Regions from separate parts of the Metabacillus flavus genome, predicted to be linked through region 1. Evidence: predicted binding sites of a transcription regulator. Region 1 holds the regulator's gene; the other holds the start of a gene.

Region 1 (11,000 bases):
AATAGTCCTGCTAAGAAGAAATGATGAAAACCCCGGAACGCTTTGTGCATTCCGGGGGTTTCGTTTTTCAAATAGTACTTGGACCAATTATGGGTTAGGCTGATTGGAGTGGAACGTTCGAGACTAGCTGGACAGGCGAAACCCCGCCAGCAGGTCGCCTGAGCATCCTGCAGTGAAAATCAGCAAAAACCAATCCAATTTCAAGCAGCAAAAGCAGCTTTGAAAACTGATTTTCTGGACAGCTCTTTTTTACGTCGCTTGTGTATTTGGCGGATTGATCTGATTTTGGATTTTTTTATAGGACATGTACATGGCAATTCTCCAAGGTACAATCATACCAAAAGCAAGCAGCCAGAACATCCCGCTAAGAGCACCGACATCAATGGAAAGACTTAAGAATGACTTTAATACCACACGCAGCGCCAGCAAACCAATTAAAATAAAAGCAAATGCCTTGGATCGCTTTAAATAAATTTCATTGTCGCGAATTTCAAACTTGCTCGTTTTGATGAGAAAAATAGAAAAAAACATTCCAGCAAGAATGGCTTCCCAAAATTCAGCAACAGTTACATGAAAAAACGGAAAAATAAACATTAAGGCTCCTGTACTCATGAATAATGGCGGCAGGATGATTTTTTTAGCAGAGGCAGGCTTTCTGGAAGCTCGCATTCTTATTACTAAAACTATCGTTCCCATGACAACCGCCAGTATGGTAGAAATGATTATTAAATCCATGGTTCATCATCCCTCTTATCTTGATCCTTCTATTATAAACCAATTTACTCAAAGTTAACATATGACAGGGGTTTGCCAAGCATACCTTTTTCTCATAAAATGAAAAATACCATTTAGATCAATTCTAAATGGCATGTATTGGTTAGCCCAGTACCCGCTCTACCGCTTCAAGTACCCGGCTGGAATCGAAGGGCTTGATTATAAAATCTTTGGCTCCTGCTTCAATAGCCTCTACAACCATTTTCTGCTGGCCCATAGCTGAACACATGATTACTTTTGCAGAGGGGAACTCTCCCATAATCTCTTTCAGTGCATCCAGTCCATTTTTCTCCGGCATTGTAATATCAAGTGTTACTAAATCCGGTTGCAGTGTTTTATATTGGCTGACCGCTTCAATGCCATTTTCGGCTTCCCCTGCTATTGTGTGGTTGGCTCCTTCAAGAACATTAGTCAATGTAACTCTCATAAATTTGGCATCATCAACGATCAGAATCCTCGCCATGTTACCCCTCCCCATAATGCTTCGCCTTCATCTGTATATCATTATAACAGAAAGAAGAGGAAAAAGTAGTAAATTCGACTTATTCCCTAAAAATTTATAGGTCTAAAACCCTGTAAAACCTGTCAGTTTTGTAAAATAGTTGATAATAGCCGACATACCGTCGAAGAAGAGGAGCAATCCCATTGCAACCATAATGCCTCCCCCAGCTTTCATAAATGAGCCAGTATGCTTTTTTATCCAGTGCATCTTGCCGATAAAAAAAGCTAAAATGAAAAACGGGACTGAAAATCCCAGCGTATAACTAACCATATATAGCAGCGCAGATTCCGGCTGGGAACCAGCTAAACTCATAACCGCTGTCAAAATGGGACCAACGCAGGGAGACCATCCCGCAGCAAATCCAAGCCCAATCAGAACTGACCCCGCATATCCTGCAGGCCGATGCTTGAATTGAAGTCTCCGCTCCTTCAAAAGGAATTTTGGAGTTAAAATTCCAAGCGTCACAAACCCCATGAAAACAATTAAAATTGCTCCCAGCTGCCTCAGCAAATCTTGATAGTTAATAAAAAAGCTCCCAATAATGGATGTACTAAAGCCAAGAGCCACAAAGATCACAGAAAAACCAACCAGAAAAAAGAGTGTATGAAGCATGCTCTGTGTTCTGTGCATTCCATGCTCCGATTTTAAATCCTGAACAGAAACCCCGGTTATGTAAGATAAAAACGCCGGGTAAACCGGCAGGCAACAAGGGGAAACAAAAGAAAGAAACCCCGCTCCAAATGAAAGCATTGCATTTAAATCTGCCATCCTCATCCTTCTCTCTACATTATCCTTTTTTAAATGTACCACATCCGGAAAGATTACGAATAAATATTTCATTTTATGTCATTCATATGTCAATTTTCTTACACTTAAAACTACTAGGTTTTAGGAAGCTCTATAAAAGCTTATAATTAACGAAGATAATTCCATCAATACCGATAACGTTTTCCCAAGCGAAATGCAGCAGTTTACATAGAAAGGATACATCGCAGTGACAAAGAAGGATATGCTTAAAGAAATAGAGCGAAAACGAAATGAACTTAATGAAATCGTCAGTAAAAATGGAATGAGTTCAACGGTCACTATCCAATACAGCCAGGAACTTGATAAAATGCTGTATGAGTATCAGCAGTTTATTCTTCCTCATAACAATCAGCAGTATATGCATTAATAAAGAAAGGGAGTGGCGCTAGACAACGGCCATTCCCTTTTTCACTGCGCCTTATCCTTTATTTAATATCTTCCGGTTTTCGTTTGACTCCATAAAATTTTACGATTCCTGTACTGGTAACTTCCTTTGCATATACCCGGACAGTGTTCATATTGACTGTAATGAAATCTGATTGCATCATAAGCTGTGCTATTTGAAGATCCACTGTATCATGGAATTCGTCACTTTCATCGATAATCATTACAATTTTGATTTGCGGCATCCTTACACCTCCTCCTAATCAACTATTCGTCAATCAGCAGGAACAACCTTTTTGTTTCATGATGTTCTATATTCTTTTTGGATAAATCTTCTGAATCAGAATTGTGGAGTGTTTCACATCTCCCTCTGCTTCAGCAGGCTTATCACACTTTCCTTTTCAATCAGCCTGAGCAATTCTTAAGCAAAGAACCTGTTTGGAAACCATTCTCACATGAAAAAGGGCCAAAATAAAAAACCGCCCTCTATTGGTTTTCTGACCAATAAAAAGCGGTTCGGTGTTTGTTTGATGAAAGATTAAGCATACATAAGTCAAATTTCAGATGAATGGCTCACTCTGCGTTCAGCGTTATGCAAACAATTAGAGTGACTATCGTTAAAGCAAAGAAACATCAGCTGGAATGGGTTATTTAATCTGCTGACTATTCATCGCTTTCATCATTTGATTGATTTTTTTCTGGGATGGTTTCATTCCCATTTGCATCATCATCATACGCAGCATTTGTTCATTAATTGGCGGATTCTTTTTCAAATAGCTCATCATGTATCTCCGGGCAATAAAGAAGCCCAGCGCCACGCCGCCCAGAAGAGCAACTATAATCAGTGTTATGCCTAGCCATAAAGCCATGGTAGTTCCTCCTTCAAGTTCTCTCGTTTACAGTCTACTAAACCCTTCGATATTATACAATAATTCCTGCATAATTTCTGCTTTTTTAGACAAATTTTCTTTCTGATATCGGGTTCAGCCAGCCATATCGATGGGCTTGGAAGTCCATCGCGAGAAAACAGGGGTTCATTTTTCGGAGAATTTCAAAAAAAATCGTCTCAGCTTCATAGCTGCCTTGAGCGTCGATTTCAAGATACCGGTCCTTCACTAGCAATGTAGCCTGGCCTGCTTCACCATTCAGGATGATTCGATGCAAATGCCCTAACTGCCGGTAGCCTTTTCTCATTGTTAAAAACCCGGTCAGGAGCTGATGAATTTCTTTAGACGGAATTGCTTTTGAGATATATTGCACCTGGCGATCCAGCAAATCATAGGAACCGTCATGGATGCTTGTCCATTGAAAATTTTGAATCAGGTTAAAGATCTTTGACTCTTTTCCAAAATAATGGCTTGCGAATTCTTCTTCTATTAAATATACATAATAATGCCTCATAATGAACCCCTCCTGCCGATGCAAACTCTTTATCCTAATTATACGGAATCCGGTTTGAAGAAGAGTGTCTAAATGCGGAGAGAGGAAGCACTATTTATGTCGAATGAATAGATTAAAAACCACAGCCTTTTGCTGCAGCGAAAAATCAACTAGATTGGGGGTATACATAGTGTCTACAAAATAAGGAGCCTGCAGTATGCAGGCTCCTTTGTGGCTTATTTATTCAGCAATGCTTTAACGCGTGCTACGATATTTTCTGGAGTGAAGCCAAACTCTTTCATAATCGTTTCTCCAGGTGCAGATGCACCGAAACGGTTAATTCCAAGAACGTCACCTTCATCTCCAGTGTATCTTTCCCATCCAAGCGGAGAAGCAACTTCGATCGCTAAGCGCTTTTTAACATCCTTAGGAAGGACGGATCGCTTGTAATCTTCGGATTGTTCTTCAAAACGTTTCCAGGAAGGCATGCTTACAACAGAAGCATCGATTCCTTCTTTAAGAAGCGCTTTTTGGGATTCAACTGCAAGACCCACTTCAGAACCGGAAGCAAGCAGGATAGCATCCGCCATTTCTTTTTGTGAAGGTGATACAACGTAAGCACCTTTCTCCACACCCGTACCGGACAATTCTGCAGAGTGCTCAAGCGTTGGAAGATCCTGTCTTGACAATACAAGAGCAGTCGGACTAGTTTTAGATGTAACCGCAAGCTTCCATGCAGCAGCCGTTTCGTTTCCATCCGCTGGTCTGATCACATCAAGGTTCGGCATCGCTCTTAATGAAGCAAGCTGCTCAATCGGTTCATGAGTAGGTCCGTCTTCCCCTACTGCAATACTGTCATGAGTAAATACGAAGGTTACAGGCAGGTTCATTAAGGAAGCCAGGCGGATAGAAGGACGCATGTAATCGGAGAATACGAAGAATGTTCCTCCAAATACTTTTAATCCTCCGTGAAGAACCATTCCATTCAGTGCTGCACCCATGGCAAACTCCCTTACACCGAACCAGATATTGCGTCCGCTGTAATTGTCAGCAGTGAAATCTTCTACGTTTTTGATTGTTGTTTTATTGGATCCCGCTAAGTCTGCTGAACCGCCGAACAGGTTGGGAACATTTTTAGCTATGGCATTCATCACTTCACCAGAAGACGCTCTGGAAGCAAGTCCTTTTCCTGTTTCATACACAGGAATATCTGCATCCCATCCTTCAGGAAGTTCGCCATCAATTGCGCGTGTAAGCTCCTCTGCAAGCTCAGGGTACTCTTTTCTGTAGCTGTCAAAAAGGGCATTCCACTCGTTTTCCGCCTTTATGCCATCCTCTTTGATTGTTTTCGCGAAGTGTTCATATACTTCGTCCGGCACATGGAAATCTTTATCAAATGTCCACTTGTAAGCATCTTTAGTCAGCTTTGTTTCTTCTGCTCCAAGGGGTGCCCCGTGAACGCCAGAAGTACCGGCACGGTTAGGTGAACCAAATCCGATTGTTGTTTTGACTTCTATCAGAGTTGGCTGATCTTCATTTTGCTTGGCAGCAGCAATAGCACGGCCGATTTCATCTGTATCATTTCCATCTTCGACACGGATAACCTGCCAATTCATTGCTTCAAAACGCTGCTGAACGTTTTCGCTGAATGAACGGTCAAGATCTCCATCAAGAGAAATATCGTTTGAATCATAAAGAACAACCAAACGTCCAAGCTTCAAGTGACCTGCAAAAGAAGCAGCCTCTGATGAGATTCCTTCCATTAAGTCTCCGTCGCCGCAAATCGCAAATGTATGGTGGTCGACAACATTAAATGAGTCTTTATTGTATGTATGTGCAAGGTGACGTTCTGCCATAGCCATTCCTACCGCCATTGCAATTCCCTGGCCAAGCGGTCCAGTCGTTGCATCTACGCCAGCTGTATGTCCATATTCAGGATGTCCAGGAGTTTTGCTTCCCCATTGGCGGAAAGATTTTAAATCTTCCATAGAAACATCATAGCCTGAAAGGTGAAGCATGCTGTAAAGAAGCATAGAGCCATGTCCAGCAGAAAGAACAAAACGGTCACGGTTGAACCAGCTTGGATTCTCTGGATTTTGTTTCATATAATCTGTCCACAACTTGTAAGCCATCGGGGCAGATCCCATAGGCATTCCCGGGTGACCGGAGTTTGCTTTTTCAATTGCATCAATAGATAGAGTCCGGATTGTAGCAATGGACAATGAATCAATAGTAGATAATGTCATTATAGACCATCCTTTCGTTTGAACAATTTACCCTCTTATCATATCCGTACAGCTCAAATAGTACAACCAATAGGCCTGTTTAAATTAAACAGGCCTGCTATAGAACTTTTAATGAAGTCCTTTATTCTTTTCGTTTTTCAATTTTTGAGGGGTTACGTCATTTCCTTCCGGATCGACCACGGTCACATTTTTCAATGTGTTCTTCATTGAACTTCTAAAGGTTTTCAGGTACTCTTCACGTAAAGCTTTTTGCTCCTGCTGTTCCTGTTCCGTTAACCCTTCAGCCTTGGACTTTTTTGACAGAACATTAATTCGATCAATTTTATCTTTAGAAAGCATATTCATTCTCCTTTTTAAGCCTGTTTTTCTCCTGTATGTTTCGTTCTCGAAGACTGTTACCTTACATTTTGCTGATATGAAATGGTATTGGGATGGCTGTTTTCCGCTACAGGATGCTCACTTTCCATCGGACTGGCACGTGAGCTTTTCCAGAGCTTAGCGCTTTAAATCTGTTCAAAGAACATGTTTTTTACGGTGGGTTTCACTCGCACGAAACTTAAACATAGTTATGGATAGTGCAATGGTACAAAAAAGAGCAAAAAAAGGCAACTAAACAGATTATAAGGTCTGTTCAGCGGCCTTTTTCTCTTCCATGTATTCCTGGTACCTTCTATGTACCGTCGCTTTTGATACTGAATAGCCGAAGCCTCTCAGCGTGGCTGCTATATCTGCGAACGTGAGTTTACTGTTCCTTAAACGAACGATTTCCTCGATTGGAACTTCAATTTTATCTTTTCTCCCGCCAGAAACAAGATCGGTTAAGTTATGCTGCGGCTGATATCCCTTTTCAACCGCACGCTTCATTCCGCGCCTAATTTTCATATTATGGATCTTCCTCTGATATTCTTCGACAATGCTGACAATTTCGAGAACCATTGTATCCGCTTCTGACAGCTGCAGTTCGCCCTGCTGTGCAATTGTGAACACTCTCGCCTGCTCTTTGTAAATACAGTGGAGAATGGCCATTCTGGCGCTTCCTCTTCCAAGTCTGGTTTCATCCTGGATCAGAATTGCTTTTACATCTTCCTTTTTTATCGTGTCGAGAAGCTCAAGAATTCCTTCCCTCTCAATTTCATAGCCGCTTGCCTTCTCCATGATGATCCGGACGGGTTCCATTCCGTTTTGAACCGCTAGCGAAGTCAGTTCTTCTTCCTGTCTATGAAGAGAAGTTTCCTGTTCTTCTTTAGCTGTACTGACTCTGCAATAAATAACCGCCTTCAAGTAAACACCTACTCTTCTGAAGCAATAATGTGGGTTTCATGCTGGTAAAGTTCATTCTTTTTTACTGGAATAAAAACGGTGTCGCCCGGTTTAATGACAATGGTAGATAAATTGTTTTCCTTATCCACCCACTCCACAAACTCAGTCTGAGACATCCCGTGCTTGTCCTTCAATGTTTCTGCCAAATCCCATAATGTATCTCCTTCGCGGATTTCTATTTTAGCATATTCATCCAGTGTTTTGCCGCTTCCCGTACCGGCTGCTGCAAATAAAATACCCCCTACTAGAACGAAAAATGATGCTATGAGTGCAAATGTGCTTTTTGACATGATAACCCCTCCAGAATGTTTGTTCGCTTTTCGATGTTTTTATTATAATACGAACAAACGTTTTGGGTCAAGCGCTTTTCGAACTTATGTTTGTATTTTTAGGTAAATGATGCTATAATCACTATAAATTACTTACTCTGAGGTGCTAAGGATGAGCAAACTATCAAAAAGGCAACAGGACATTCTTGAATTCATTAAACAGGAAGTCAAAAGCAAAGGGTATCCTCCGTCCGTCCGTGAAATTGGTCTTGCTGTCGGTCTGGCATCCAGCTCTACTGTACATGGGCATCTAGCGAGACTTGAAAACAAAGGGCTTATACGCCGAGATCCTACAAAACCAAGGGCTATCGAGATTTTGAATGAAGACCAGGGAATGGAAATTCCGAGAAACGAAGTGATTAACGTTCCGATCATCGGGAAGGTTACGGCAGGGCTGCCGATCACTGCTGTAGAAAATATTGAGGAATACTTTCCGCTCCCTGAACGGCTCGCCTCACCTGATGACCAGGTATTTATGCTTGAGATTGTCGGGAACAGTATGATTGAAGCGGGAATATTAGACGGAGACCTTGTTGTTGTGAGACAGCAGCAATCCGCTAACAACGGTGATATCGTCGTTGCTATGACAGAGGATGATGAAGCAACTGTGAAACGCTTTTTTAAAGAAAAAGATTATATTAGGCTGCAGCCGGAAAACTCTTCAATGGAACCCATTATTTTAAGGAACGTATCAATACTGGGCAAAGTGATTGGAGTATACCGTACAGTGCATTGAAGAGCTTGTTCAACTGGACAAGCTTTTTTTATACATACATAAAATGATAGAATAAGGGCTGGATAATGTGCTATACAATCAGCATCTGGAGGAACCACTTATGTCCGACAATCAAAAGGAACTTCTATTAGATGAAGCCAGCAGTCAATTTATATTTCCCTTCTCTTTAAAATATACCAAGTTGATGAAGATCCAGCAGCAGCTGGAGGATACCGGTTACCGGTTCTTCAAGCTTGATGCAAAAGAAACAGAGAATGCATATTATGGTCCCGGGCAATCCGTTTCCCACGATAATATGGACCAATACTTTTTGCCGTTTATCGAAAACCTGTTATTTGTTCATGAGCCGGCAAAAGAATCGCTTAGCCGGTTTTCAAAGTCTGTTCAATCACCTATCAGGTTATTATTTGGTGAGGATCAGCGTTCATATGGAGCTGAAATCCTTTCTGCTGATATTTTTATCTGTCCCTTTGAAATAGGGATAATCTCGATTCGGACCCGGTTTACTCAGTCTCCCTTGAAGCTTTCTGAAGTGATGGACTTTCAAAATCAGTTCCGCGTTCTGGATCCAAAGCTTGTTGAAAAGAAGAATCTTAGGGTCATTACTGAAAATTCATCCTTTGACAGCATTCAGGATTACATATTTAAAGAAATTGCACCTGGCATTGTTCCTTTTATCGAAACAGGGGCGAACAAGTCCTCTTATTTCGGAAGTCTTCCCTATTTCGTGGATGAAAGAATGTATGTTGTCAGTACGCTGGTCACGCGTGAGGATCACGTGACAAATGAACATCTCTTCCGGTCGGGGCAGGTAAATGGATATGACTCACAAGGAAATCCGTTTATTTCCGCAAGAAACCCTGAGTACATTGACAATTATGCAAAAAACCACACATACAGCAGGTGGGCACCGCAGACGAACTATGTAATCAGCGATCATGCTTTTACTTGCCTTAGCCAGCGGGGAGAGCACGTACCAATAATCAAGTCCGAGATGTTTGGGCAGCATTATTACAACCTGCTCCTTCACTTTTTTTACAAAATGGTTCTGCTTAAACTTTCATATCAATACTCGCTGCTGTACAGACGGAATAAAACGAATGAGATTGAACAGCTAATTCAAACCATTACCGAGTTTTCCGGCAAATATCATTTTAAGGAAATCAGCAGCCGCACTGAGGGGCAGGAATTGGCTTTCTTAATGAATAAAGTGTTTCATATTTCGACTTTGTATGACGAAGTGAAAAAAACACTTGACAGCTTGTTCAGAAATCAGGAAAAAATTTCAGCAAAACGAAATAATTATTTACTGTTTATTTTAACGACGTATACGGTTATTTCCGGAATCTACGGAATGAATCTTGTTATAGAGGACTGGAAAGGGAAAATCGATTGGAGGATCATGACTCAATACTCGGTTTTTGAGTATATAGCGTTTGGAGTTGCCATCAGCGGAATCCTAATGGGAATTGGATTGGGTGCAGGAGCGATTTTCAGTCTCGGCAGAAACTTTTTTAACCGAAAAAAACGATGACTCCGATCCCTCGGTCATCGTTTTTCTGTTTCTTTTTAATTGTGAAAGTTTGTTCCGTCTGTTGTTGCAGCAATAATTCCTGCTCGGACCACGAAGTCCCCGAAGTGTTCGCCTTCTTCACGTTCTTTGGCATAACGGGGCAAGAGGTCACCAAGAACATTCAAAATTTCTTCTTCACCGATGTTTTCTTTATACATTTTGCTTAACCGGCTGCCATCGAAGGCTGCTCCAAGATACATATTGTATTTGCCGGGAGCTTTGCCGATAAAGCCAATCTCACCGAGGGCATGCCGGGCACAGCCGTTCGGGCATCCAGTCATGCGGATGGTGATTTCCTCATTGCGTAAACCGTTTTCGTCAACAATTTGCTCGATTTTGCCTATTAAAACCGGCAGATAGCGCTCAGCTTCGGCCATCGCAAGGCCGCATGTAGGAAGCGCCACACACGCCATCGAACTGCGCCTGAGTGCAGAATAATGCTTGCCGTCCGTTAAGCTGTATTCGGTTATTAATTGGTCGATATGCTTTTTCATCGCTTGCGGCACATTTGCAATGATCACGTTTTGGTTTGCGGTCAGCCTGAAATCTCCAGCATGCACCTTCGCAATTTCACGAAGTCCCGTCATAAGCTTATAGTCTTCAAAGTCTGCTACACGTCCGCCTTCTACAAACAGCGTATAATGCCATTTGCCTTTAACTCCTTTTACCCACCCATAACGGTCGCCATTGTGATCAAAATGGTAAGGCTTTGCTTCTTCAAGGGTCCAGCCCAATCTGTTCTCTAATTCTTCTTTCACCGTCTCAAGGCCAAGACGGTCTACTGTGTACTTAAAACGGGCATTTTTCCGTTCTGAACGATTTCCGTAATCCCGCTGGATTGTGATAATTTTTTCAGCAAGGTCCAAAATTTGATCAGGTCGGCAGAAGCCAATCGATTTTCCAAGCTGAGGATAGGTTTCTTTATCACCATGGGACATTCCCATTCCTC
Region 2 (11,000 bases), 740 kb from region 1:
AATTGTTTCAAGCGTGCGGGTTGATGTGGTCCCTACTGTAATAATCCTTCCGCCGTTCACTCTGGTCTCATTAAGAAGGCGTGCCGTACCCTCTGTCATCTGATAGAATTCGGCATGCATTTCGTGTTCTTCAACGGTTTCAGCGCTGACCGGACGGAAGGTTCCAAGTCCTACATGAAGAGTAATATACGCAACGGATACCCCTTTTTCCTGCAGCTCTGAAAGGATTTGGTCTGTAAAGTGAAGTCCTGCTGTCGGTGCAGCAGCGGAGCCTGCTTCCCTCGAGAAGACCGTCTGGTAGCGTTCACGGTCATCAAGCTGCTCCTTAATATATGGCGGCATAGGCATTTCTCCAAGGGACTCCAATACTTCATAAAAGATCCCTTCATAGGAAAAGTGCAGCGTTCGGCCGCCGTGCTCCTGCTCTTCTACACATTTGGCTGTCAGCTTTCCGTCTCCAAACGTGATAACAGTGCCTTCCTTTACACGTTTAGCAGGTTTAATCAAGGTTTCCCATGTATCACCCTCAGATTGCTTCAGCAAAAGCACTTCAATTTTTGCTCCTGTGCCTTCCTTCATGCCGAAAAGTCTTGCCGGCAAAACACGGGTGTCATTCAGGACAAGGCAATCTCCCGGCTGAAGATGGCCGGTAATGTCAGGAAATTTTCCATGGCTGATTTCGCCGGTTTTTTTGTTCAGCAGCATCAGCCTGGAAGCGTCTCTTTTTTCAAGAGGAACCTGGGCAATGAGTTCTTCGGGAAGGTCAAAATCGAATAATTCTACTTTCATGCTATCACCTGTTTTTCTCTTGTCATTTAAATCGTCCAAAAATAGATAAAAGAACCGTTAGCAAAATGCTGATGATAATGGAGGTTGCAATCGGGAAAAAGAAGGTTGTATTTCCTTTTTTGAAGACAAGGTCTCCGGGCAGTTTTCCAATTGCCTGCATAAACAGTCCGGCCGCAAATAAAACGGCTCCAATAATCATCAGCAGTTTAGGCATTTCAGTCATGTTCCGGAACCTCCAGGTTAAAATGTCTGTAAACCGCATCGGTTACCATTCTTCCCCTGGATGTCCTTTGTAAAAACCCGATCTGCAAAAGATATGGTTCATAAACGTCTTCAATTGTATGGGATTCTTCTCCGATTGTCGCAGAAATCGTGTCCAGTCCCACTGGACCTCCTCTATACTTTTCAATGATCCCTGTCAGCAGTTTATGGTCAATATGATCAAGACCCAATCTGTCGACCTGAAGTCTTTCAAGCGCTTCAGATGCAAGCTCCTCCGAAATCCCTTCTTTACCGAGAACTTGTGCAAAATCACGGACCCTCCGCAATAGCCGGTTCGCGATTCTAGGGGTTCCTCTCGATCTTCTTGAAATTTCAGCGGAAGCATTAGGATCAATGCCGATTTGGAGGATATCCGATGTCCGCTCCACAATTTCAGATAACTCTGATTCTCTATAGTACTCGAGCCTGCTAAGCACACCGAACCGGTCCCTTAACGGAGCCGTCAAAAGCCCTACCCTTGTTGTAGCTCCTACCAATGTAAACGGAGGAAGATCGAGTCTGACGGATCTTGCTTCCGGCCCCTTGCCGATGACAATATCCAGACAGAAATCCTCCATTGCAGGGTAAAGAACTTCTTCAATGGAGCGATGCAGACGGTGAATCTCATCGATGAAAAGGACATCTCCAGGCTCAAGCGCGGTTAGGATCGCTGCCAGGTCGCCAGGTCTTTCAATAGCCGGTCCCGAAGTCGTTCTGAGGTTAACTCCCATTTCATTTGCTATTATCGCAGCCAATGTAGTTTTCCCGAGACCCGGGGGGCCGTATAAAAGGACGTGGTCAAGAGTTTCACCGCGCATTTTGGCAGCCTGGATAAAGATATCCAGGTTTTCTTTTACCTTGTCCTGTCCTATGTATTGACTGAGTCTCTGCGGCCGCAGACTAAGCTCCAAGTATTGTTCTTCATTTTCCGCATTACCGGAAACAAGCCGTTCATTCATTGTCATCACCTTACTTTAACAGCTTTTGCAGCGCTTTTTTCACCAGCTGATCGGTTGACAGTGCTTCATCTTTTAAAGCAGGAACAACCTTATTAATTTCCCTTTCTGCATACCCGAGAACTTTTAGAGCCTCAATGGTTTCAGCAAGAGCTTTAGAAGACGCATCTTTTTCAGCAAATACGTGATGATTGAATAACGATGGAGCAAATTCAGGGGCCACGTCTCCAAGTTTCCCTTTTAAATCAAGAATAATCTGTCTGGCGGTTTTCTTTCCTACTCCCGGAAATTTAACCAGAAAGACTTCATCCTCTGCTTCGATTGCCTGCACCACCTGCGACGGATCTCCTGACGCCAGGATCGCGAGGGCTCCCTTAGGACCAATTCCTGTTACATTCAGCAGCTTTGTAAAAAGAGCTTTTTCCTCTCTTGATCTAAATCCGTATAAAGCCAGAATGTCTTCTCTGACATGCTGGTATGTATATATGGTTGTTTCTGTTCCCATTGAATAAACGAACGGATTGGGAGCAAAAATTTTATAGCCGATTCCAGTATGGTCAATCACAATATACTCGGGAGATATATAGTCAATCTTCCCGCGGACAAATTCAATCACCTTTTTCACCTCTTTACAACTGTACTTCATTGTATCATAAAAAGCCGCGCCCAAGAACTAGAAACGTTAACATATGTTCGGATTAAGCAAAATAAAAAGCCTGCGGAAATTGCAGGCAAATTCGAGCAGCTCTATTTTTTTGAACAAGGCGTTCCGTATTGTTTAAAGGTTTCGATGACGTGCAGATATTTCTTCCTGCTCGCTACTCTGATTCCATTTTCCAGCTCCATATGCCGTTTTGTTTCAAGCTTTCCTACATCAATCTGGAAAAAGGATTGGATGACCTTTCCTTCCTCATTCGGTTTGCCATCAAATATAGACAAAATCCCTTCGTTATTCAGCCCGAAATAACCGTTTGCTTTCATAAAAGGAGATATATCATTCATACTTTTTCTTAGGACGATTCTCTTTTCGCTTTTCTCTACAAGTCTCCATCCCGGATAACGGGCGAGCACATGGGACTGGGAATAATACGGTTCCCTTTTAATTTCCACGCTTACTTCTCCATCAAGATAGTCTCGTTCCAGGAATAAAGTAATGGATTTTCCATTTGCCTCATCCGCTGTGCGCTGTTCCAATGCCTGAACGTTTACTGTACAAAATAGGGTGATCAAGGTGATGAGCGATAATTGAATGTATATAATAGGCTGGCGTGTCAGCAACAAGGCCACCTCACTATTTATCAGATTTAAACAGGTTCCAGCATGAAAAAAATTGCTGCTAAAAAACTTCCATGATTGCCACATTCATAGTGTGGCCATTCATGGAAGTTTTAGTCATAAGAAAAAACCAGGGATGCCCCTGGTTTTAGCGATTCGGATTAAGCGTGCGCTGAATGGTTTTGCCGGTGTTTTTCATAAAGTCTTTAATATCGGCATCAATGGTTTCCCGCGGCTTGTTATTTTTAATGTTGGTATCGATTTGCTTAACACGGTTGAAGGAGCCTTCGTCTGTAAATACATCCACGTTTCTGCCATTCGCCAATTTTTCTGTTTCTTTAATAATGGCGTTTTTCACATTTTTATTGTTCTTATCGTTTGTATCTACGGCTACAATCACGTTATCTTCGGTTACAACTGTCCTTGCATCATCAACATTTTTCATCTTGGAAATTTTATCTGAAACCTTTTCGGCTAGGTTCTGATCGCGATCAGAATAATACCCGTTTTCATTTCGGTCGTTATCTGCAATCGGGACCCCTTGATTATCCATATTGCTGTTATTAGATACTCGTGTCGGACGATCATTTCGATCTCCGTCCATCATCTCAGTTATAGGACCATCATTATCAGCGTGATCCTTGTTTTTACCATCGTGTTCGTTCGAATACATGCCGATCGGCTGTGTGTTGTCATTGTAATCCATTGCATTGTCTTTCCCATTGCCGCAAGCTGTGAGAAGACCTGCTAAAAGTGCCAGAGATCCGTATTGGATGGTCTTTCTTATCAAGATGACTACCCCCTGTTTTTTTACCAATTGAGCATAGCTGCTCTTGGTTAGCTTGCTCGTAACAGAAGGTTTTAATCTTGACAGTTCCCTCCATTAATCAAAAGCCTAGTTCCAATCCGCATTGCGCTTTAAAAAAGCTAATCAAAAAAAAGAGACGATTGCATAATCGTCTCAAACTGTATGAATTAATCCTCTTCCCCATTGTAAAAATCAGGGCGTCCGAACATTTGGCCGTATCCGGGCTGCATTCCATACCCCTGCTGCATCCCAAATCCAGGCTGCATTCCATAGCCTTGCTGCATCCCGTATCCTTGCTGCATTCCGTAACCCTGGGATCCTCCGCATCCGCAATCCTGAGGCATTTGTCCGTATTGCCCGCCGGTCATCGGCTGCTTATTCTTGCCTTCCTGCGCGCCCATCACATTCGGCTGGTTTTCATCCATTGCACCCATCACGTTGGGCATGTTCGGTGACATCGCACCCATCACGTTGGGCATGTTGGGAGACATCGCGCCCATCACATTTGGCATATTTTCATCCATAGCACCCATCACGTTCGGCATATTCGGATCGTAAGCACCCATTACACCCGGGCCAAACCCTGAACCTGGCATTACAGGAGAGGCCGGAGTGCATCCGGGAGGATATGGCGAATACCCTTGCGGAGCCATTTGCGGCATCATTTGAGGCATGCTTTGAGCGCCCATTACATTTGGCATGTTGGGAGACATCGCGCCCATCACATTCGGCATGTTTTCATCCATTGCCCCCATCACGTTTGGCATATTCGGAGACATGGCTCCCATTACATTAGGCATGTTCGGTGACATCGCACCCATCACATTCGGCATGTTTTCGTCCATGGCACCCATCACATTCGGCATGTTTTCATCCATCGCCCCGCCGACGCCATAAGGCATTGGAGATGGGACACACCAATACGGCATCGGATGATGGTGATGATGGTGGCCATAATGTCCATAGCCGTAAGGAGCTCCATACATCGGGGCCTGCATACCATATCCTGGCTGCGGTCCGCCGTACATCGGCTGCTGCATGGATGGCTGCATCGCTCCCATTACTCCTGTTGGAGCAGAATAAGGCATATTAGGCATGTTCGGCATTTTCTCCATTTTCTTGGTTGCCTCCTCTTTCTTGGCTGGTGAAACTGCCTTTTGTGCCACTTGTGCAGCTGGCTTCTCTTTTGGTTTTTCTGCCGGCTTTTTCATTTCAGGCATAACATTGGCCGGTTTTTTCATTTCCGGCATAACATTAGCCGGCTTCGGAGGCAGCTGCGGCTGTTTCGGCGGCATTGACATGTTCACCATATAATAATTATTAATATCCATTTCAGGGTAAACAGGCTGCGGTATGTTAGGCATTTTAGGCATAAACGGAGTAATTGGTTTTTCTTTTTTAGGTTCCTCTGCTGCCTGAACTTCTTTTGGCTTTTCCTTGGCAGGCTGCTGAACCGGCTGTTCTTTTATGGGCTTCTGCATTTCTTTTTTCGAATTGAAATTAATTTGAGCTTCCTTCTTTACTGGAACGCTCCCCGTCGGTACCTTAATTTTCATTCCAGGCATTATGGAATCGGGATTGCTTAGTTGAGAGTTCATTTTTTTCAGTTCTTCGAAATCCGCTCCATATTTTTTAGCAATGTTCCACAATGTATCCCCTTTTTGAACGATATGGATTTTCAAAAGTTCCCCCTCCTATGCATTAACTGTATAGTAAAAGCATACAGGCTAATTGCCGTTATTCTTCACCACAAGTTATGCGGAAAAAGGAGCGAATATGCCTTCTTTGAAAATTGCCCAGCTGGTAAGCCATGTTTTCCCCACTGAAACTTCCCTATTATAAAACGCAAAAACCGTGATATATGTGCCACTTTTTTTGAATAAATTCCACTTTTGTCCGTGACACAAAGAAAAGCGCAAGCGCCTTGAACAGCCCCGATAAGCATAAGACAATCAGCCGGAGGAAGGCGATCTTACTTCCGTAGGGTGAGTGGCTTATGACCTCGAGGGGCTAGGCGCTGGAGCTGGACAAATCACTTTATACAAAGAAAGATGATGAAATAGAAATTTATACTTTCTTATCGTGTAAGAAAAGCGCAAGCGCCTTGAAGGGATGAAGTTCTGCTAAGTCCGCGACGTCCTGTCGCAACGCAGAACTGACCCGCCTCCTGCGGGCCTCCGAAAGTCTCGAGGGGCTAAGCTGGCTGGACAAATCATCGTAAAAAAACCCATGCGGCGCATGGGCTATTGAGGGAGGCAAATTATATAGAAAGCATTCTGTTCAGTGCAAGCACTGCCTGTTTTGCATCTTCTTTTTCCACGATGATTCTGTTTACCCCTTTGCCTTCTGCAAGAGCTTCCAAAGACCACAGTAAATGCGGAAGATCGATTCTGTTCATCGTTAAACATGGGCACATATAAGGGTTCAGTGAAACAATTTCCTTATCAGGATTTAAGGAGATCAATCTGTTAACGAGGTTCATTTCCGTGCCGACCGCCCATTTTGTCCCTGCCGCTGCTGCAGAAATTTGATCTATAATATACTTTGTTGAACCGGCAAGATCAGCCAGCTGAACAACCTCATGCGTGCACTCCGGGTGGACAATGATTGTCATATCGGGTTTTGTCTTTCTGATATGGGCAATGTTCTTTTCTGTAAACTTCTCATGTACCGAGCAATGCCCCTTCCAGAGAAGAATTCTTGCCGGCTCGGAAGGACCCTCCAATTTCTCTGATATCGGGTTCCAAACAGCCATTTCTTCAAGGGGAATTCCAAGATCAAAGGCTGTGTTTCTTCCCAGATGCTGGTCCGGCAAAAATAGTATGCGTTTTTTTTGCTCCAATGCCCATTTCACAATTTCTTTTGCATTTGAGGAGGTCACGGATGCCCCTCCATGTCTTCCCACAAAGGCTTTGATGGCTGCGGTGGAGTTGACGTAGGTAAGCGGGATAATGGTATCTCCGTATAGAGCCGTCAATCTTTCCCAAGCACGCTCGGTCTGCTTGATATTTGCCATATCGGCCATCGAGCAGCCTGCTCTCATATCCGGCAAGTAGACGTATTGATCATCACCTGTCAGCATGTCTGCCGTTTCGGCCATAAAATGAACGCCGCAAAAAACAATATGCTCTGCCTCTTTATTCTCTGCCGCAGCCTGGGCAAGCTGCAGAGAATCACCAGTGCAATCTGCAAATTGGATGACTTCATCCTTTTGATAATGATGGCCGGGGATAAAAAGTCTGCTGCCGAATTCTTTTTTAATCTCCCATATTCTCTTCTCTATTTCCTCCGTGGACAATGTTCTGTATTTTTCAGGAATCAGCGAAACGGCTTCCTCGTTCAGCACATCCATAAGACTCATTTTTCTTCCCCCTGCTTCATCAATAAACTAAAATCCAATGCTTTAACAGAATGGGTCAGGTACCCAAGTGATACATAGTTCACCCCTGTGTTTCGATAAGTGTGAAGATTTTCCGGAGTTATGCCGCCTGAGGCTTCGGTTATGATTGAATCAGGCGTTAATTTAGCAAATCTTTTTACTTCTTCTGGTGAACGGTTATCAAACATGATGATATCCGCCTTGGCTTCAATCGCTTCCATAAGCTGATTCTCATTCTCTATTTCAACTTCAATTTTCACAGTATGTCCGACTGCCTGCTTGGCTTTTAAAACTGCTTCCCGGATGCTTCCTGCGAAAGATATGTGATTATCTTTAATCATGACCGCGTCATAAAGGCCATAGCGGTGATTTCGTCCGCCTCCGCATCTGACTGCATACTTGTCGAACATCCGAAGCCCGGGGGCTGTTTTTCTTGTATCGCATATATGTGTATCCGGACTATCCAGAAGCATGATGGCTTCGCGGGTTTTTGTCGCAATCCCGCTCATTCTTTGAATTAGGTTTAATGCTACCCGTTCTGCACTTAGAATTGAGATGATTTTTCCATTTATAACGGCAGCGGGTTCCCCTTTCTCCACTGCTTCCCCATCCTTTTTCAGGATTTGAACCTCTATTTGATCATCAAGCAGTGAAAAAGCAGTTTTTAAAACGGCTTCCCCTGAAAAAACGCCTTTTTCCTTTGCAAAAATGACCGCCTCTCCCCGATCACTTTCGGAGAAAATTCCGCTTGCCGAAAGATCATGATCACCGAGATCCTCCATTAAAAATTGGCTGATGCTTTCCTTTACTTTTAATCCATTCACACAATCACCTCTAAAGCTGGTTTATTCGTTTTCCATAGCAGTTCTTTTCGTTTCCAGGCTGCCTCTTTATAGGGAAAGTCTGACCGGAAATGGCAGCCTCTGCTTTCTGTGCGCTGCCATGCAGCCCGGGCAATTAATTCACCAGCCGTCATCATGTTGGCCATTTCGAAGATGCCGGGTGAGAGCTCTTCTGCCTGCCCGCTCTTTTGCTGGGCATCCTGAAACCACTCAATTAGCTGTCTTAACCCCTCTTCATTTCGTTCAATCCCTGCGAAACGCTCCATCATATCAGCTACATCCTGCTTCGTAACGGTGTACGCAGGAGGACGTTCCTTCTTAAATGACGGAACATCCTCCTGTGCTTCAATCGTTTTTACATCCTCTGCTATTTTCTTTCCAAACACCAATCCTTCCAGCAGGGAATTGCTTGCAAGCCTGTTTGCTCCATGAACTCCAGTGCAAGCCGCTTCACCAGCTGCGTAAAGCCTGTTTACACTTGTTCGGCCGTTCAGATCCGTCTTAATTCCGCCCATAAAGAAATGCATGCCAGGCATAACGGGGATCAGCCCATCCTGCAAACGGATGCCATTCTTCTCACACATTCTGGAAATTCCGGGAAATCGTTTCTTGAATTGAGGAATACTTTTAATGTTTAGAAAGATGGACTCTCCCTGCTGAATACTCCGGAAAATTTCTCTGGAAACAACGTCTCTCGGTGCAAGATCTGCTAACGGATGTACGTTTTCCATGATTTTCTCTCCCCTAGAATTTTGCAGGAAAGCTCCCTCTCCGCGGACAGCTTCCGAAACCAGTCCTTTTACCGAGCCTGCTGTATAGAGCATGGTAGGATGAAACTGGACGAACTCCATATCTGTCAGTATCGCACCTGCTCTATAGGCAAGAGCGATTCCATCCGCTGTACAATTCCTGTGATTGGAAGTATGCCGGTAAAGGGTGCCGCATCCGCCAGCTGCCAGAATGACAGCGGAAGCATAAATCACTTCAGTATTTCCATCCGCATTAAGAACGCGCACACCGTAGCAGGTGTTTTCTCTAACAAGCAGTTCTGTTACCATTGTTTGTTCATACATGCTCACTTTTCCGTTTACACCCTGTGCAAGAAACCGGACCATCGCTTTTCCTGTTTCATCGCCGCCTGCATGGACAATCCGGTTTAGCCTGTGCGCTCCTTCCATGCCCAGCTTTAGGGCACCGTTCTCCGCTCTGTCAGCAGGCAATCCGTCGCGAAGCAGGTTAAGAAGGATTTTGTTCCCTTCTTCCGTCAGCTGTTTGGCTGCATGAGGATTTGTATGGCCATCGCCGGCTTGAATCGTATCCTCACAATGCAGCATCCAGGAATCTTTTTCAGAAAGAGCAGCGGCAATCCCGCCTTGTGCCAAAGACGAGTTCCCATCGGTTACAGATCCTTTTGTAACAATCATTACGTTCAATTCTTCACAAATATAATAAGCAACGGCCAAAGCTGCTATTCCGCTGCCCACAATCAGCACGTCTGTCTGCTGCATTATTTTCACCTTGCTTTACATGTGTCTTGACACCTATCTTTACATAACTTTAAAATAAGCACAAGAGTTTTTTTGACTGGAGGAACCATCTTGATCTATTTAGATTACGCTGCCACAGCTCCTATGAGTGAGCAAGCGCTTGAAGCCTATATGAAAACCGCACAAACGGTTTACGGCAACAGCCAGAGTCTTCATGAAGAAGGCGGCCGGGCAGCTGAGTGGCTCTCGGCATCAAGGAAGAAAATTGCTTATTTGCTTGGCGGGGCGGAAGACGGCCTTTATTTTACCGGAAGCGGAAGTGAAGCCAATGTACTGGCATTAACGTCCCTCCTTAGTGGAGCAGATCCTAATAAAAAGGAAATCGTCATGAGCGAAATGGAGCACGCATCAATAAGAACATTCCTTTATGGGTTAGCAAATAAAGGCTATGTGATTAAAGAGGCTCAGCCCGGTACCGGAGGAATGATTGGATGGAACGAAATTGAACCGCTTATCACGGAAAGTACGGTATTAATAACAGTCCAGCATGCAAATTCGGAAACAGGAATCATGCATAACATAAAAGAAATCGCAGGTCTTGCCAAAAAAAATGGAATGCTATTTCATTCCGATTGTGTACAGACATTTGGAAAGGTACCTATTCTTGCAGAAGAATGGGGGATCAGCGCGTTATCCGTTTCGGCCCATAAAATTCACGGACCAAAAGGATTGGGTGCAGCGTATATTTCACCATGCGCTTCCTGGAAGCCGGTCATCGCAGGGACTTCTCACGAAAATGGGTTCCGCCCTGGAACAGTTGATGTCCCGGGCATTGTTTCCTTTGCCGTTGCAGCAATGGAAACAGTAAAAGAAATGGACAGAGAATGGATGAAAATGAGAGAATACAGGAAGCATCTTGTATCATTTATAGAGGAGAAAAAGATTGGAATACCAATTAAGGCAAATGATGAGGAATTTCAGCTTCCCGGAATCATCGGCTGCCTTTTATCTCATACTGAAGGCCAATATGCTATGCTTGCATGCAGTCAAAAAGGGGTGGCTATTTCAACAGGCAGTGCCTGCCACGCTGGAATGACCAAGCCTTCACATGCACTGCTCGCTCTTGGCATATCAGCTGAAAAAGCTCACTGCTTTATACGAATTTCTCCCGGCAGAGGAACGGACTTTTCACACGTTGAACGA

The links. The regulator LexA, encoded in region 1, represses DNA repair genes until DNA is damaged. The targets are predictions, from matches to a motif close to CGAACATATGTTCG.
Region 2: the regulator LexA is predicted to act here: its motif matches at 2,689-2,702, upstream of ruvA (Holliday junction branch migration protein RuvA).

What each region holds. Positions count from the first base shown of each region.
Region 1 is NZ_JAGVRK010000001.1:1,953,261-1,964,260, reverse strand. It holds gene J9317_RS10050 (CcdC family protein) at 250-735, opposite strand; gene J9317_RS10045 (response regulator) at 878-1,237, opposite strand; gene J9317_RS10040 (cytochrome c biogenesis CcdA family protein) at 1,340-2,044, opposite strand; gene J9317_RS10035 (aspartyl-phosphate phosphatase Spo0E family protein) at 2,271-2,450, shown strand; gene J9317_RS10030 (hypothetical protein) at 2,509-2,712, opposite strand; gene J9317_RS10025 (YneF family protein) at 3,115-3,336, opposite strand; gene sirA (sporulation inhibitor of replication protein SirA) at 3,422-3,871, opposite strand; gene tkt (transketolase) at 4,084-6,093, opposite strand; gene J9317_RS10010 (DUF896 domain-containing protein) at 6,202-6,432, opposite strand; gene J9317_RS10005 (YneB family resolvase-like protein) at 6,712-7,374, opposite strand; gene yneA (cell division suppressor protein YneA) at 7,383-7,703, opposite strand; gene lexA (transcriptional repressor LexA) at 7,855-8,478, shown strand; gene J9317_RS09990 (magnesium transporter CorA family protein) at 8,579-10,012, shown strand; gene cysI (assimilatory sulfite reductase (NADPH) hemoprotein subunit) at 10,048-11,000, opposite strand, start outside.
Region 2 is NZ_JAGVRK010000001.1:2,690,230-2,701,229, forward strand. It holds gene queA (tRNA preQ1(34) S-adenosylmethionine ribosyltransferase-isomerase QueA) at 1-789, opposite strand, end outside; gene J9317_RS13850 (DUF2905 domain-containing protein) at 812-1,012, opposite strand; gene ruvB (Holliday junction branch migration DNA helicase RuvB) at 1,005-2,009, opposite strand; gene ruvA (Holliday junction branch migration protein RuvA) at 2,020-2,622, opposite strand; gene J9317_RS13865 (BofC C-terminal domain-containing protein) at 2,754-3,284, opposite strand; gene J9317_RS13870 (YhcN/YlaJ family sporulation lipoprotein) at 3,430-4,071, opposite strand; gene safA (SafA/ExsA family spore coat assembly protein) at 4,257-5,771, opposite strand; gene nadA (quinolinate synthase NadA) at 6,350-7,450, opposite strand; gene nadC (carboxylating nicotinate-nucleotide diphosphorylase) at 7,447-8,292, opposite strand; gene nadB (L-aspartate oxidase) at 8,289-9,818, opposite strand; gene J9317_RS13895 (IscS subfamily cysteine desulfurase) at 9,909-11,000, shown strand, end outside.